One region of the Streptomyces sp. NPDC093064 genome, then DNA from elsewhere that is predicted to be linked to it. Evidence: riboswitches for the same ligand, from Rfam matches in the RefSeq annotation. Region 1 holds a riboswitch; the other holds the start of a gene.
What was found. Region 1 has a riboswitch for thiamine pyrophosphate ahead of thiC (phosphomethylpyrimidine synthase ThiC). Riboswitches for the same ligand answer to the same signal wherever they lie in the genome.
Positions count from the first base shown of each region.

Region 2: it holds a riboswitch for thiamine pyrophosphate, as region 1 does, so the genes downstream of both, ACIQFZ_RS13080 (thiamine ABC transporter substrate-binding protein) here and thiC (phosphomethylpyrimidine synthase ThiC) in region 1, are expected to answer to the same signal.

Region 1 is NZ_JBIVPK010000020.1:605-6,640, forward strand. It holds gene thiC (phosphomethylpyrimidine synthase ThiC) at 1-1,812, opposite strand, end outside; TPP riboswitch at 1,805-1,982, opposite strand; gene ACIQFZ_RS23360 (YibE/F family protein) at 2,054-3,544, shown strand; gene ACIQFZ_RS23365 (SsgA family sporulation/cell division regulator) at 3,648-4,085, opposite strand; gene ACIQFZ_RS23370 (IclR family transcriptional regulator) at 4,183-4,977, opposite strand; gene ACIQFZ_RS23375 (DUF5326 family protein) at 5,283-5,495, opposite strand; gene ACIQFZ_RS23380 (cupin domain-containing protein) at 5,675-5,992, opposite strand.
Region 2 is NZ_JBIVPK010000008.1:209,043-217,513, forward strand. It holds gene ACIQFZ_RS13055 (hypothetical protein) at 175-693, shown strand; gene ACIQFZ_RS13060 (hypothetical protein) at 983-1,207, shown strand; gene ACIQFZ_RS13065 (hypothetical protein) at 1,667-1,915, opposite strand; gene ACIQFZ_RS13070 (hypothetical protein) at 2,136-2,537, opposite strand; gene rlmN (23S rRNA (adenine(2503)-C(2))-methyltransferase RlmN) at 3,036-4,142, shown strand; TPP riboswitch at 4,175-4,280, shown strand; gene ACIQFZ_RS13080 (thiamine ABC transporter substrate-binding protein) at 4,362-5,438, shown strand; gene ACIQFZ_RS13085 (ABC transporter permease) at 5,486-7,123, shown strand; gene ACIQFZ_RS13090 (ABC transporter ATP-binding protein) at 7,124-8,158, shown strand; gene ACIQFZ_RS13095 (maleylpyruvate isomerase N-terminal domain-containing protein) at 8,168-8,471, shown strand, end outside.

The sequences.
Region 1 (6,036 bases):
ATACAGCCGGTTACCCTGCGCCGCGAACTCGGCGGACTTGGCGAGCATTCCGGTAGCCACCTCATCTTCGCTGGTCACAGCCCCACCAGGACCGAATCGCTCTGTGATGCTTCTACTAATCTTCATCGAGCAGAACTTCGGGCCGCACATCGAGCAGAAGTGGGCCGTCTTGGCGGGTTCCGCCGGGAGCGTCTCGTCGTGGAACTCCCTTGCCGTGTCCGGGTCGAGGGAGAGGTTGAACTGGTCCTCCCACCGGAACTCGAAGCGGGCGTCGGACAGGGCGTCGTCCCACTCCTGCGCGCCCGGGTGCCCCTTGGCGAGGTCGGCCGCGTGGGCGGCGATCTTGTAGGTGATGACGCCGGTCTTGACGTCGTCGCGGTTGGGCAGGCCCAGGTGCTCCTTGGGCGTGACGTAGCAGAGCATGGCCGTGCCCCACCAGGCGATCATCGCGGCGCCGATGCCGGAGGTGATGTGGTCGTACGCCGGGGCGACGTCCGTCGTCAGCGGGCCGAGCGTATAGAACGGAGCCTCATCGCAGATCTCCTGCTGAAGGTCGATGTTCTCCTTGATCTTGTGCATCGGGACGTGCCCCGGGCCCTCGATCATGGTCTGTACGTCCAAACGCCTGGCGATCCGGCCGAGTTCCCCGAGCGTGCGCAGTTCCGCGAACTGCGCCTCGTCGTTGGCGTCCGCGATCGAACCGGGCCGGAGTCCGTCGCCCAACGAGTACGTGACGTCATAGGCCGCGAGGATCTCGCAGAGCTCCTCGAAGTTCTCGTAGAGGAACGACTCCTTGTGGTGCGCCAGGCACCAGGCGGCCATGATCGAGCCGCCGCGCGAGACGATGCCGGTCTTTCGGTTCGCGGTCAGCGGCACGTAAGCGAGGCGTACCCCGGCGTGGACGGTCATGTAGTCCACGCCCTGTTCGGCCTGCTCGATGACGGTGTCCTTGTAGATCTCCCAGGTCAGTTCCTCGGCCTTGCCGTCCACCTTCTCCAGGGCCTGGTAGAGCGGGACCGTGCCGATCGGGACGGGGGAGTTGCGCAGCACCCACTCACGGGTGGTGTGGATGTTGCGGCCGGTGGAGAGGTCCATGACCGTGTCGGCGCCCCAGCGGGTCGCCCAGGTCATCTTCTCCACCTCCTCCTCGATGGAAGAGGTCACCGCGGAGTTGCCGATGTTGGCGTTGACCTTCACCAGGAACCGCTTGCCGATGATCATCGGCTCGATCTCCGGGTGGTTGACGTTGGCCGGCAGCACCGCGCGGCCCGCCGCGATCTCCTCGCGGACGGTCTCGGGAGCAACGTTCTCCCGGATGGCCACGAACTCCATCTCCGGCGTGATCTCCCCGCGGCGCGCGTAGGCGAGCTGCGTCACCGTTCCTCCGTCGCGACCGCGACGCGGCTGGCGCGGCCGTCCCGGGAACACCGCGTCGAGGTTGCGCAGACCGCCGCGTGGCGAGGTGTGCTTGATCCCGTCGTCCTCGGGGCGGACGGGACGGCCGGCGTACTCCTCGGTGTCGCCGCGGGCCACGATCCAGTTCTCCCGCAACGGCGGCAGGCCCCTGCGGACATCGGTGCCCACGAGTGGATCGGTGTACGGGCCGGAGGTGTCGTACAGCGTGACGGACTGCTCGTTGGTGAGGTGCACCTGACGGACCGGCACTCGCAGATCGGGGCGTGAGCCCTCCACGTAGCCCTTGTGCCAGCCGATGGACTTCCCAGCCTCCCCGTCGGAAGCGTCGGAAGCGATCCGCTCCGCGTCGCTGGAGATCTGCTTGGAGGCAGGCGTGCGTACGTCCTTGTTGGTCATGAGACCTACTCCCTACGCCGGCATTACCCGGTAACAGGTTCGGCGGTCGACGCAGCGGTATCCGTCTGCCGGCGTTTCCTGTGAAACATCGCACGTTCCACGTGAAACATCGCAAAGACGGAGGTCAGCGCCCTCTCAGCCCGGTGCTCCGAGCTCCCGCGTGTGCAAAGGTGCCTCCACGCTAGCGTCATTTGTGGCGCGGTGAACAGTGGGCCTGTGCCGTTCTTGCGATGATCGGGCGGTGACCACGACAGAGCAGTTCCCCCATCCGCCGCCCGAACCCCGACGCGGACAGGACGTCCGGCACGGCCAGGAAGCCACCGCCGCCGGCCACGGACACGGCCCCGCGACCGGCGGCGGCCACGGCCCGGGCAGCAGTACCGGCCACAGCCCGGGGAACGGCACCGGGCACGGTCCGGGAAGCGGTGGCGGACACGGGCACAGCCACAGCCACGGGCCGGCCGCACCCGTGTCGAAGCACCTCCGCAAGGTGATCGCGGCGATCCTCATCCCGTTCGCCGCCGTGGTAGCGGCCGGACTCGTCGTGCTGTGGCCGGGTGGCGCCCCGTCGCACGAGCGCACCGGCGTGGGCTTCGACCGGCAGACCCAGCAGGCCACCGTCGTCGAGGTGCTCGAGGTCAGCTGCCGGTCGGTGAACGCCTCCGGGGACACACCGACCGGCGACACCTCCACTGCCGAGGGGTCCTCCGCACAGCAGCAGCAGTCCGGGAGCTGCAAGAAGGCCACGATCCGGGTGGACGCCGGCAAGGACAAGGGCCGTACCTTCACCGAGGTCGTGCAGCCCGACCAGTCCCGGCAGCTGCACCAGGGCGAGAAGGTCGTGGTCGCCTACGAGCCCTCGGCACCCAAGGACTTGCAGTATTCGGTCACCGACGTCAACCGGCACTTCCCGATGACGCTGCTGGCCGGTCTCTTCGCACTCGCCGTCGTGGTCGTCGGGCGGATGCGGGGCGTCATGGCGCTGGTCGCGCTGGCCATCAGCTTCCTGGTGCTGAACCTCTTCGTCCTGCCCGCGATCCTGCAGGGCTCGAACCCGCTGGTCGTGGCGGTGGTGGGGGCCAGCGCCATCATGCTGATCGCGCTGTACATGTGTCACGGCCTGTCCGCCCGTACCTCGGTCGCGGTGCTCGGCACGCTGATCTCGCTGATGCTGATCGGCTTCCTGGGCTCGCTGTTCATCGGCTGGGCCGCGCTGACCGGCAACACCGACGACAGCACCGGTCTGATCCACGGCCTGTATCCGTCGATAGACATGAGCGGCCTGCTGCTCGCCGGTGTCATCATCGGCTCGCTCGGCGTCCTGGACGATGTGACGGTGACACAGACCTCGGCGGTCTGGGAGCTGCACGAGGCCAACCCCGCGATGGGCTGGCGCGGGCTGTACCGCGCGGGCATCCGCATCGGACGCGACCACATCGCCTCCGTCGTCAACACCCTCGTCCTCGCGTACGCGGGTGCCGCGCTCCCACTGCTGCTGCTGTTCTCCATCGCGCAGAGCAGCGTGACGACCGTCGCCACCAGTGAGCTCGTCGCGGAGGAGATCGTGCGCACGCTGGTGGGCTCGATCGGCCTGGTCGCCTCCGTGCCGGTCACCACGGCGCTGGCGGCACTCGTGGTTTCGGCCGATCGCCCGGGACGGGCGCAGGCCGCGGCGCAGGCCACCCTGCCCGCTCCGGCGCGCGGTGGAAGGGGCAGGCGCCGCAGGCGCTGACTCCGTGTGCGGGGGCCGCTTGGGCGGCCGACGAAGCGTTCCTGCACCCCCTGAGGCCGTGGCGAAGCGCTACACCACCGCCCGCGTCCGCTGCCGTGACGCCTCAGCCCGCGCTCTGTTCCTCCGCCAGGATGCGGTCCAGGGCTTCGTCGAGGTGGGCGTCGAAGTCGGCCAGCGCACCCTCCTGGCCCAGGGGCACCAGCTTGTCCGTACGGTCCAGGAACGCCACCAGCGGCGCCGTCGAGGAGCGGAACAGCGCCCGGTCGCCGCCGACCTGAAGCCGGATCAGGACCTCGCTCAGCGAGTCGCGGTCAGCCGGTGAGATGCGCACATCACCGTCCCCGCACGGCGTCCCCACCCCGTCGATCAGCAGCTCCCGGCCGAACGCCCAGGTCACCGGGGCGTCTCCGGGCAGATGGAAGGTCAGCCGTACGGCATAGGGATCACAGGTCTCGTACCGCAGCTCCACCGGGATGCGGAAGGAGAGCTCCTCGGACACGAGAAAGCTCATCATGACCTCTGCCTGTACGGACTCGCGCATCGCTACCCCGTTGTTTGCCGTCGACTGGCCGGGAATCCATCCCGTGACAATGGTGCATCTTGCTGAACGTACACATCAGATCACAAGGAGTGAGTTTTCAGATACTGATAGAGAGCGCCAGGGAGCCCAGACGCCGTCCCACCTCGTGTTGCAGCCGACGTGCGGCGGGCAGCAGCCGGTCCACCTGATGGGCCGGCAGGGAGAGGGCGATCGCGGCCGCCGTGGTGCCCACCGTGATGGGAATCGCCGCGCACACCGCCCCCAGCGCGTACTCCTGCCGCTCGGTCACCGGCTCCATCGGCCGAGCCCGTTCCAGGCGCCGCAGCACCGTGTGCTCGTCACGGACCGTGTACGGGGTGAGCGACCGCACGGGGTAGCGGTCGAGGTGGTCGCGGCGGGCCCTGTCGTCCAGCTGGGACAGCAGGCACTGGCCGATCGCGTGCGCGTGCCCGGTCTCGCGGAAGCCGGCCCATTCCTCGACCGCCGGGATGGCCGCGGTGGCGGATACGCACATGAGCTCGATCTCGCCCTCGCGGTACATCGCGTAGTACAGCGGCGCTCCGATGGAATCCCGCCACTGGGCGAGCGCCTCGACAATCGTGGTGCGACGTTTCTGCGCCGCTCCGCTGCTACTCAGCCGCTCGGCGGCCTCACCCAGGAAGAACAGGCCCCGGTCGCGGCGCAGATAGCCCTCGTGGACGAGGGTGCGCAACAGGTGGTAGGCGGTGGGCAGGGCCAGGCCCGTCTCACGGGCGAGCTGCTTGGCGGGCGCTCCGTGCTCGTGCCGCGCGACGGTCTCCAGCAGGCGCATCGCGCGCTGCACGGATCCGATGAGGGTGGGGGGCTGCTGGGGGCTGGGCTGCTCCGGGACCGTGGCCCTGGGCCGTTCCAAGGGGGCCGACGAACGCGGCTGCGCCGGGAGGGCCGTCGAGCGGGACGGCCCCCGGGGTGCGGGCGGCGCGTGCCGTTCTGCGGGTGCGGTGTCAACCGTGGCCAAGGGGTCACTCCCGTAGCGCGAGGGGGGCAGCCGTGCGGGGAACACGAATGGGGGTGTACGCCGCCCGCGGGGGCCGACCCCCGCATCGATCCCCGGACCTTATCCGCCTGTCACCGCACACGGACGGCTTGTCCGGGAAACTTCCCTCCCGCGAGGGAAACGGCGATTCCCGTTACCGGTTCACCGGCGCCCTCCGGCACTCACCAGTCGCTGCGTGAGGACGACCCCGCCATGAACTTCCGCACGATGTAGATCAGCCCGCCGACCAGCGCGACGAAGATCAGCACCTTGAACAGCAGCCAGACCACGAAGCCGATCACGCTCGCTATCACGCCGCCGAAGACGACCAGAGCGATGACGGGCACCGCGATCCACTTCACCCACCACGGCAGACTCGCGAAGATCTCTCGCATTGTCCTCGTCCTCATCTCTCCGCCGGCGCGGTGCCGGGCCCTGTCGGCATCCCGCACTCCCCGGTGCGGGCCCTGTCGATGTTCTGCACTCGATGCTAGAGCCGGGAGGGCGCCCCGCGGAGCCCTCGCACCCCTTGTCCTGCCCTGACCGGTCCCCTAGGGAACCCCGAGACGCCGCCTCAGGCTTCCGGGGGAGAGAACACCACCAGGACCCGAAGATCCTCGCTGATGTGGTGGAACTTGTGGGCGACCCCGGCCGGCACGTACACCACGCTGCCGCGGGCCACCTCGGTGGTCTCCAGACCGACCGTGATCGCGGCGCGGCCGCTCACGACGAAGTACACCTCGTCCTGGTTGTGCGGCTTCTGCGGGTCGTGCTCGCCCGCGTTGAGCGCGTACAGACCGACCGACATGTTCCGTTCGCGTAGGAACTGAAGGTAGGCACCCTCGTTGGCGGCTCGTTCCGCCTCCAGTTCGTCCAGCCGGAATGCCTTCATCGCCCTCGCCCGTACTCGTAGTCGATCTGGTCTGCCACGATCAG
Region 2 (8,471 bases), on a different contig from region 1:
GGTGCGAAGCCCTCCTCAAACAGGACGGACGGCGCAAGCCACGGCTGTACTGCGGTGGCTGGCATCGGACGAAGACGTACGCGGCCTGGGCCGGCACACTGATCGCCGGCCTCTTCTGACCCGGCCCTGCGTACCGCCTCCTCCCTTCGCCCCGGCCTTGACCTGGAGCCCGCTTTGCCTCTGCCGACGGGTACCACCCGCCCGATATCCCTGCTCCTGTCGACTGCGCTGGCGGCGGCAACGCTCACCGGCTGCGCGTTGGTGGAACTCGCAGGGGACTGCGAGGGGACCGAGGACCGGGTGAAGGAGATGGCGGCGCTCGACATCCTCGACTCCCGGCCCGCCGGGGCCACCGTCGCCCGGGGCTTCGAGAAGGTCGACGCCGGCTGCTGGGCGGACAGCGGCGATGTCTCGGTGTATGCCAACCGGACATACGCCTTCCCCGGCACACAGGCCGAAGTGGCCGCGTACTACCAGACGGCGGCGGTACGGGACGGATGGAATCCGGACTCCGAGGCCTTGCCCGATGACCTGTGCTTCGCCAGAGAGAACAAGGTCCTGCAGATCGTCTTCCTCACCGCCGAGGGCCTTGCGGAGGACGGTCACGGAAGCCGCCCCGACCTCACCACCGGGGCCGGCTACTCGATCAACATCGACTCGTTCGTGAGCAGCGGCGTCGAGGCGGGCTGCTAGAACAGGCCCCAGGCGGCACGCGGTAAGACCTTCTCCACTTCATCAAGCACCCGTCGTCACTTCGCTCCTCCGGGTGGGCGCGGACGGCCGGCGGCGCGGAGGAGCGGTTGTCAGAGCCCGCCTGGAACACCTCGCGCGGGGGTAGCGGCGGGGCGGCCTCGAACCACGGCCTGCGGATCCGTTCCCATCGACAGCAGCCGCCGCAGGACGTGCTAACGGAGCGGACCGGCTCCCTTGGGCTTCGGTCCGCTCCGCTGCGAGTGACTAGTAGTGACCAAAATCAGTAACCGTGCCTGCCGCGTTCGCCGCGTTCGCCGCGTTCGCCACGCTCGCCGCGTTCGCCGCGTTCGCCACGCTCGCCGCGTTCGCCGCGTTCTCCGCGCTCTCCGCGTTCGCCACGCTCTCCGTGGCCACGGTGGCCCCCGTGGCCGTGGCCGTGGTCATGGCCACGGGCGGGGAAGAGAACATTGAAGATCGCCATGGCGCTCCTCCTGAATATGCCAGAGGCATATGAGACATGCTTGAAGGTGATACGTCCCAGGGTGGGAATTGGATGGCGTTTTGAGTCAAAAGACGGCAAAGGGGCCGTCCGAGAGTGATCAGCGGCGACCAGTGACGACCACTGACGGCAGTGCGAACGGCAGCGGTCAGCCCGGTACGGCAGCGACAGCCGTCGGGTTATAGCCATGTGGCCCGATCGCACTCATCATGAGCGGCATGCAGAGTGTCCAGGTGGGAGCAAGAACCGGCAAGAGTGGGAGCAAGAACAGGCAAGACACGGGGATCGCTTGGTAGAACCTCGGTCTTCTTGTTCGCGGCGGGGAGCTTTGACGCGGGGATTTACCTCGCCGAGTTGATCACGGATGGTGACCGCTGGGTCCAGATGCTCGAGTCCGCTTCTGCCCTGCTGTTCCTAAGCTGGATTGCCGGAGCCGTGGGCTGGGTGCCACGGTGGCTCGCGCCACGACGGTTTTCAAGGTTGTGTGGGGCACGCGGCTCTGCGACGCAACCCCCACGCCCTGAACCGACTGCTCACGAAGATACCGACGCCGATGGACAGCGCGATCGGCACGACGTCGAGGGTCACGTGGCGGCCCCCGGCTGCCAACGACGCCAGAAACGCGATCGCCGTGAGGGTCGCGGCGGCCGCGGTGAGGAAGACGGCTATCTCGGCCCACCACATCGCCCGCGTCGGTTGAGTTGTCATGCCGATGTTGTACATCGCGCATCTGGCTGCTGTACAGCAGGGAAGTACAGCAACCCCGTGCCCAGGACCGACCGTTGCCAACCCCAAGCAACCAGCCGACGCGCCCGGCCGACCTCAGCGGCCACCGTGCCCATAGTTCGCATCGAGGGGATCAGCCGCGACGAGCGGACCCCGCCGCTCGATCACTCGCCGCCATATCAGCGGGTACCGAGCGGTCGGCAGCCCAGGTGTGCGATCAGGCAGCCTTTGCCCGGCTGACGATCAAAGCGAACAGGGCTGCACCAACGGGTACCCCGACAATCGCGCCTACCTGGAACCCCACCTGGAGCGTGGGGGAGAGCCACGCCTGCGCTGTGAAGCCGAGCCCTGCCATCACGAGCACGGCCACGAGAGCGACGGCACATCCAACGCGTCGGCGCGGCGGCTCGGCGAGGTAGAGCCCGAGCATCGGGGCAGCGGCGAACACCTGGACCGCGAAGGTGAGCGTTCTATCGACCCCGTCTTCGAAGTGCCAAAGCGCCAGAGCCAGGACTCCCCAGACAGCAAGACCGAGCAGAGCACGCAATGCGACGGAGACGACCGCAACCCACGCTCGACGGCGAATCGGGACAGTCTCGGGGCCTTGCTCTCTCGTCACGCCGAGAGGTTAGTGGTCGTACGGGACAGTGCATGGCCCTGGGTCTTTTGAGTTCCCCCGCTCGACATGAGCTGTGCCCGGCGGAGCCGAACATCGTCTTGCGTGCCACAGCCCGCAGCCGCACTCTCCTGGTGCGCTGATCACAGACCTTCGGATCCGGCGTAGCTCACGGCCGTGATCGCGGCACGACAAGCGCATGGATCAAGGTATATCGGCGGTGCTCGGAGCGAGTGTCGGTGTGCCCGGGACAGTGGGAACGGCCGTTCTGACGTATCCAGCGGCCCGCAAGCATGCCTATGACCAGGGAAGCGTCACCCACCGCAGCACGCTCAGGACCGAGCGTCGAGAGGCGTACCTCGCGTCCTGCGACAGTCCCGGCTCGGGCCGCCCCTGGGCCGTCCGAGGGGGACCGGCGGCGACGGATGGCGACCACCGGCGACAGGTGTCCCGACCGGCAGCCCCAGGTCACCGGATTTGATCTGCGACACTGGTACAGCCATGCCTAAGCCCGGAGAACTCACTTTCGTCGCCCCGCGCGGTGCCAAGAAGCCGCCGCGGCACCTTGCCGATCTGTCGCCCGCTGAGCGCAAGGAGGCCGTCGCCGCGATCGGCGAGAAGCCGTTCCGTGCCAAGCAGCTCGCGCAGCACTACTTCGCGCGGTACGCGCACGACCCGGAGCAGTGGACCGACATCCCCGCCGGATCCCGCGCCAAGCTCCAGGAGGCGCTGCTTCCCGAGCTGATGACGGTCGTACGGCATCTGTCGACCGACCAGGGGACCACCCGCAAGACGCTGTGGCGCCTGTTCGACGGCACGCTCGTGGAGTCGGTGCTCATGCGCTACCCGGACCGGGTGACCATGTGCATCAGCTCGCAGGCGGGCTGCGGCATGAACTGCCCGTTCTGCGCCACGGGACAGGCCGGGCTCGACCGGAACCTGTCCACCGCCGAGATCGTGCACCAGATCGTGGACGGGATGCGCGCCCTGCGGGACGGAGAGGTCCCCGGTGGTCCCGCTCGCCTGTCGAACATCGTCTTCATGGGCATGGGCGAGCCGCTCGCCAACTACAACCGCGTCGTCGGCGCCATCCGCGCCCTGACCGACCCCGAGCCGGACGGGCTCGGCCTGTCCCAGCGCGGGATCACCGTATCGACGGTGGGCCTGGTCCCGGCCATCCACCGGTTCTCCGACGAGGGCTTCAAGTGCCGGCTCGCCATCTCCCTGCACGCGCCGGACGACGAACTACGCGACACGCTCGTCCCGGTCAATACGCGGTGGAAGGTGCGGGAGGTGCTCGACGCCGGATTCGAGTACACCGCCAGGTCCGGGCGCCGGCTGTCCATCGAGTACGCGCTGATCCGGGACATCAACGACCAGGCGTGGCGCGGCGACCGGCTCGGCCGGCTGCTCAAGGGCAGGCCGGTGCACGTCAACCTCATCCCGCTGAACCCGACGCCCGGCTCCAAGTGGACCGCGTCCCGCCCCGAGGACGAGAAGGCCTTCGTCGAGGCGATCGCCGCCCACGGTGTGCCGGTGACCATCCGGGACACCCGCGGTCAGGAGATCGACGGCGCCTGCGGTCAGCTGGCTGCCACCGAAAGGTAGCCGGACGGTAGGCTGATACCGCACACATCTTCATATTCCGACAGGGGAGCGCCACAGCGCTGAGAGTGCGGCACCGGCCGCAGACCCTCTGAACCTCGCCCAGGTCATTCTGGGTAGGAAGTTCGGTCATCACTCAAGCTGTTGTGCCCTGCCCGGGTGTCCCTCGCGGATCCCGGGCAGGGCCGCGTCTCTTCCTGGCCAACCCCCAGGAGGACTTCAGTGCACACCAAGACGTTCGCCGTCGTGGCGGTCGGGCTCGGCCTGGTCACGCTGTCGGCGTGCGGTTCGTCGCCGGGCGACAAGAGTTCGGCCGGCTCCAGGACGGTGACGCTGGTCAGCCACAACTCGTGGGCCGCCTCCAAGAGCGTCATCGCGGACTTCGAGAAGAGCTCCGGCTACAAGGTCAAGGTCCTCGAGGACGGCGACGCCGGCCAGGCCGTCAACAAGGCCATCCTCACCAAGGACAACCCGCAGGGCGACGTCTTCTTCGGCGTCGACAACACGCTGCTGTCCCGCGCCCTGGACAACGGGCTGTTCCAGTCGTACGAGCCGAAGGGTTCGGACCTGATCCTGCCGCAGTACCGCGTCGACGAAGCGAAGCACCGGGTCACGCCCATCGACACCGGCGACATCTGCGTCAACTACGACAAGAAGTACTTCGCCGACCACAAGCTGACCCCGCCCGCCTCGTTCGACGACCTGGTCAAGCCGGAGTACAAGAACCTCCTCGTCACCGAGAACGCCGCCACCTCCTCGCCCGGCCTCGGCTTCCTGCTCGGCACCGCCGCGCAGTACGGGGACAAGGGCTGGCAGGACTACTGGAAGAAGCTCAAGGCCAACGGCGTCAAGGTCGTCGACGGCTGGGAGCAGGCCTACAACCAGGAGTTCTCCGGCTCCGCCGGCGGCAGGAAGGCCAAGGGCGACCGTCCCCTCGTCGTCTCCTACGCCTCCTCGCCGCCCGCCGAGGTCATCTACGCCGACCCGCGGCCCAAGACCGCGCCGACCGGCGTCGCGCAGGGCACCTGCTTCCGCCAGGTCGAGTACGCCGGACTGCTGAGCAACGCCGGGAACACCGAGGGCGGCAAGGCGTTCCTGGACTTCCTGATCACCAAGAAGTTCCAGGACGACATGCCGCTGAACATGTTCGTCTACCCGGTGCGCGAAGGCGCCCAAGTGCCCCCGGAGTTCGTGAAGTACGGCCCCCAGGCCAAGGACCCCGAGACCATGGTCCCCGCCAAGATCGCCGCCAACCGTGACCAGTGGGTCAAGTCGTGGACCTCGCTCGTCCTCAGGTAGGCCGCGGACGCGGCCGCCGGACGGGGAACGCGGCGCGGCTCGGTCTCATGGCCGTGCCCGTCGCGTTCTTCGCGGTGTTCTTCGCCTACCCCGTGGTCGCGATCGTCCGGCGCGGCCTGGAGGCCGACGGGGCCTGGCAGTTGGGGCGGATCGCCGATGTGCTCGGACAGTCCGACATCCGGCACGTCCTGTGGTTCACCACTTGGCAGGCGCTCGCCTCCACCGTGCTCACCCTGCTCGTAGCCCTGCCCGGCGCCTATGTCTTCGCGCGCCTCGACTTCCCCGGCCGGCAGGTTCTGCGAGCCGTCGTCACCGTGCCGTTCGTGCTGCCCACGGTCGTGGTCGGCACTGCGTTCCTCGCGCTGGTCGGGCGCGGCGGCCTGCTCGACGAACTGTGGGGCGTACGGCTGGACACCACGGTCTGGGCGATCCTGCTCGCCCACGTCTTCTTCAACTACGCCGTCGTCGTACGGACCGTGGGCGGTCTGTGGGCGGGGCTCGACCCGCGCCAGGAGGAGGCGGCCCGGATGCTCGGCGCCTCGCCGCTCGCCGCCTGGCGGAAGGTCACCCTGCCCGCGCTGGCGCCCGCGGTCGCCGCCGCCGCACTCATGGTCTTCCTGTTCACGTTCACCTCCTTCGGTGTGGTGCAGATCCTCGGCGGCCCCACCTTCTCCACCCTCGAGGTGGAGATCTACCGGCAGACGTCCGAGATCTTCGACCTGGCCACCGCCGCGGTCCTGACGCTCCTCCAGTTCGCCGCGGTGGGCGCGATCCTCGCCGTGCACGCCTGGACCGTTCGGCGCCGCGAGACCGCGCTGAAGCTGGTGGACGCCTCGCTGACCGCCCGCCGGCCGCGCGGTGCCGGGCAGTGGACGATGCTGGCCGGTGTCCTCGCCACCATCGCCGTCCTCGTCGTACTGCCGCTCGCCGTGCTGGTGCAGCGGTCGCTCACCGCGCCCGGGTTCGGCTACTACCGGGCGCTGACGAACGCGGACGGCGGCACCTTCCTGGTCGCGCCGATCGACGCCGTCGGCACCTCCCTGAGCTATGCCGCCGCGGCGACCGCCATCGCCGTGGTGATCGGCGCGCTCGCCGCCGCGGCCCTCACCCGCCTCCCTCACTCTCGCCTTCGCTCCAACGGGGGGACCCCCATCGCGGCCCGGCTCGTACGCGGCTTCGACGCGCTGCTGATGCTGCCGCTCGGGGTCTCCGCGGTGACCGTCGGCTTCGGCTTCCTGATCGCCCTGGACCGCCCGCCGCTGGACCTCAGGCAGTCCTGGATCCTGGTTCCGCTGGCGCAGGCCCTGGTCGGCGTGCCCTTCGTCGTACGGACCATGCTCCCCGTGCTGCGCGCGGTGGACGTACGGCTCCGGGAGGCGGCGGCCGTGCTCGGGGCCTCGCCGTGGCGGGTGTGGCGGGAGGTCGACCTGCCCCTGGTACGGCGGGCGCTGCTGATCGCCGCCGGGTTCGCCTTCGCGGTGTCGCTGGGGGAGTTCGGGGCGACCGTGTTCATCGCGCGCCCCGACCGTCCGACGCTGCCGGTCGCCGTGGCGCGGCTGATCGGCCGGCCCGGAGACCTCAACTACGGCCAGGCGATGGCCCTGTCGACGATTCTGATGGTGGTGTGCGCGGTGGCGCTGCTGGTGCTGGAGCGGCTGCGCACCGACCGGAGCGGGGAGTTCTAGATGCTGCTGAGCCTTGAGGCCGCGACCGTGCGCTTCGGCGGGCGGGACGCGCTGGACGCGGTCGACCTGTCGGTCGCCGAGCACGAGATCGTGTGCGTGCTCGGACCCAGCGGCAGCGGCAAGTCGACACTGCTGCGCGCGGTGGCCGGGCTCCAGCCGCTGGACTCCGGGCGGGTACTGCTGGATGGGCGGGACCAGTCGGGGGTGCCGGTGCACCGGCGCGAGGTGGGGCTGATGTTCCAGGACCACCAGCTGTTCCCGCAGCGGGACGTGGCCGGAAACGTCGGCTTCGGGCTGCGGATGCACGGCGTGGCGAGGAGCGAACGGGACGCCCGCGTGGGGGAGTTGTTGGAGCTGGTCGGGCTGCCCGGTGCCGGGCGGCGGGCCGTGGCCGCGCTCTCCGGCGGGGAGCAGCAGCGGGTGGCCCTCGCCCGGGCGCTCGCCCCCCGGCCGCGGCTGCTGATGCTGGACGAGCCGCTCGGCCAGCTCGACCGCTCGCTGCGGGAGCGTCTCGTCGTGGAACTGCGTGAGTTGTTCGGACGGTTGGGCACCACCGTGCTCGCGGTCACGCACGACCAGGGCGAGGCCTTCGCGCTCGCCGACCGGGTCGTGGTGATGCGGGACGGCCGGATCGCCCAGTGGGGCACGCCACTCGAGGTGTGGCAGCGGCCGGCCGACGCCTTCGTGGCCCGTTTCCTCGGCTTCGAGAACGTGGTGGAGGCGAACGTGGACGGCGAGGTAGCGGTCACCCCGTGGGGCAAGGTGCCGGTCCCCGGCGGCTCGGCCCAGGGGGCCCGCACCCTCCTCGTCCGGCCCGCGGGAGTCCGCCTCGTCCCCACCGCCGAGGGACTGCCCTGCGCGGTGACCGCCCGCACCTTCAAGGGCACCCACGTCACCGTCCACCTCCAGCCCGACAACGCCCCCCGCCTGGAGGCGGCCTGTGCCCTGCGCGCGGCACCGGAGGTCGGGGACGAGGTGGCCGTGGAGTTCGACACGACCGAAATCGTGGTGCTTGATCGACCGCAGGGCACCTAGTGTGCGGGCATGACGCTGCTTTCCTACGAACGTTACTGTGACGAAATCGCCCACCAGGTTGATGAGTTGCGCTCCCTGCTCGCCTCCGGCGCCGACTTGTCCGGCACCGTGCCGACCTGTCCGGACTGGACGCTGGAGGAGCTCGTACGGCATATGGGCGGTGCCCTGCGCTGGGTGGAGGCGCTGGTCCGGACCCGCGCGCTGGAGAACGTCCCGGACGACGCGGTCCCGCTGGCCGAGGGGCCGAAGGAGCAGGGCGACCCGGCCGCGCTGGACGCCTGGCTGGCGGAGACCGGCCGGATGGTCGTCGACG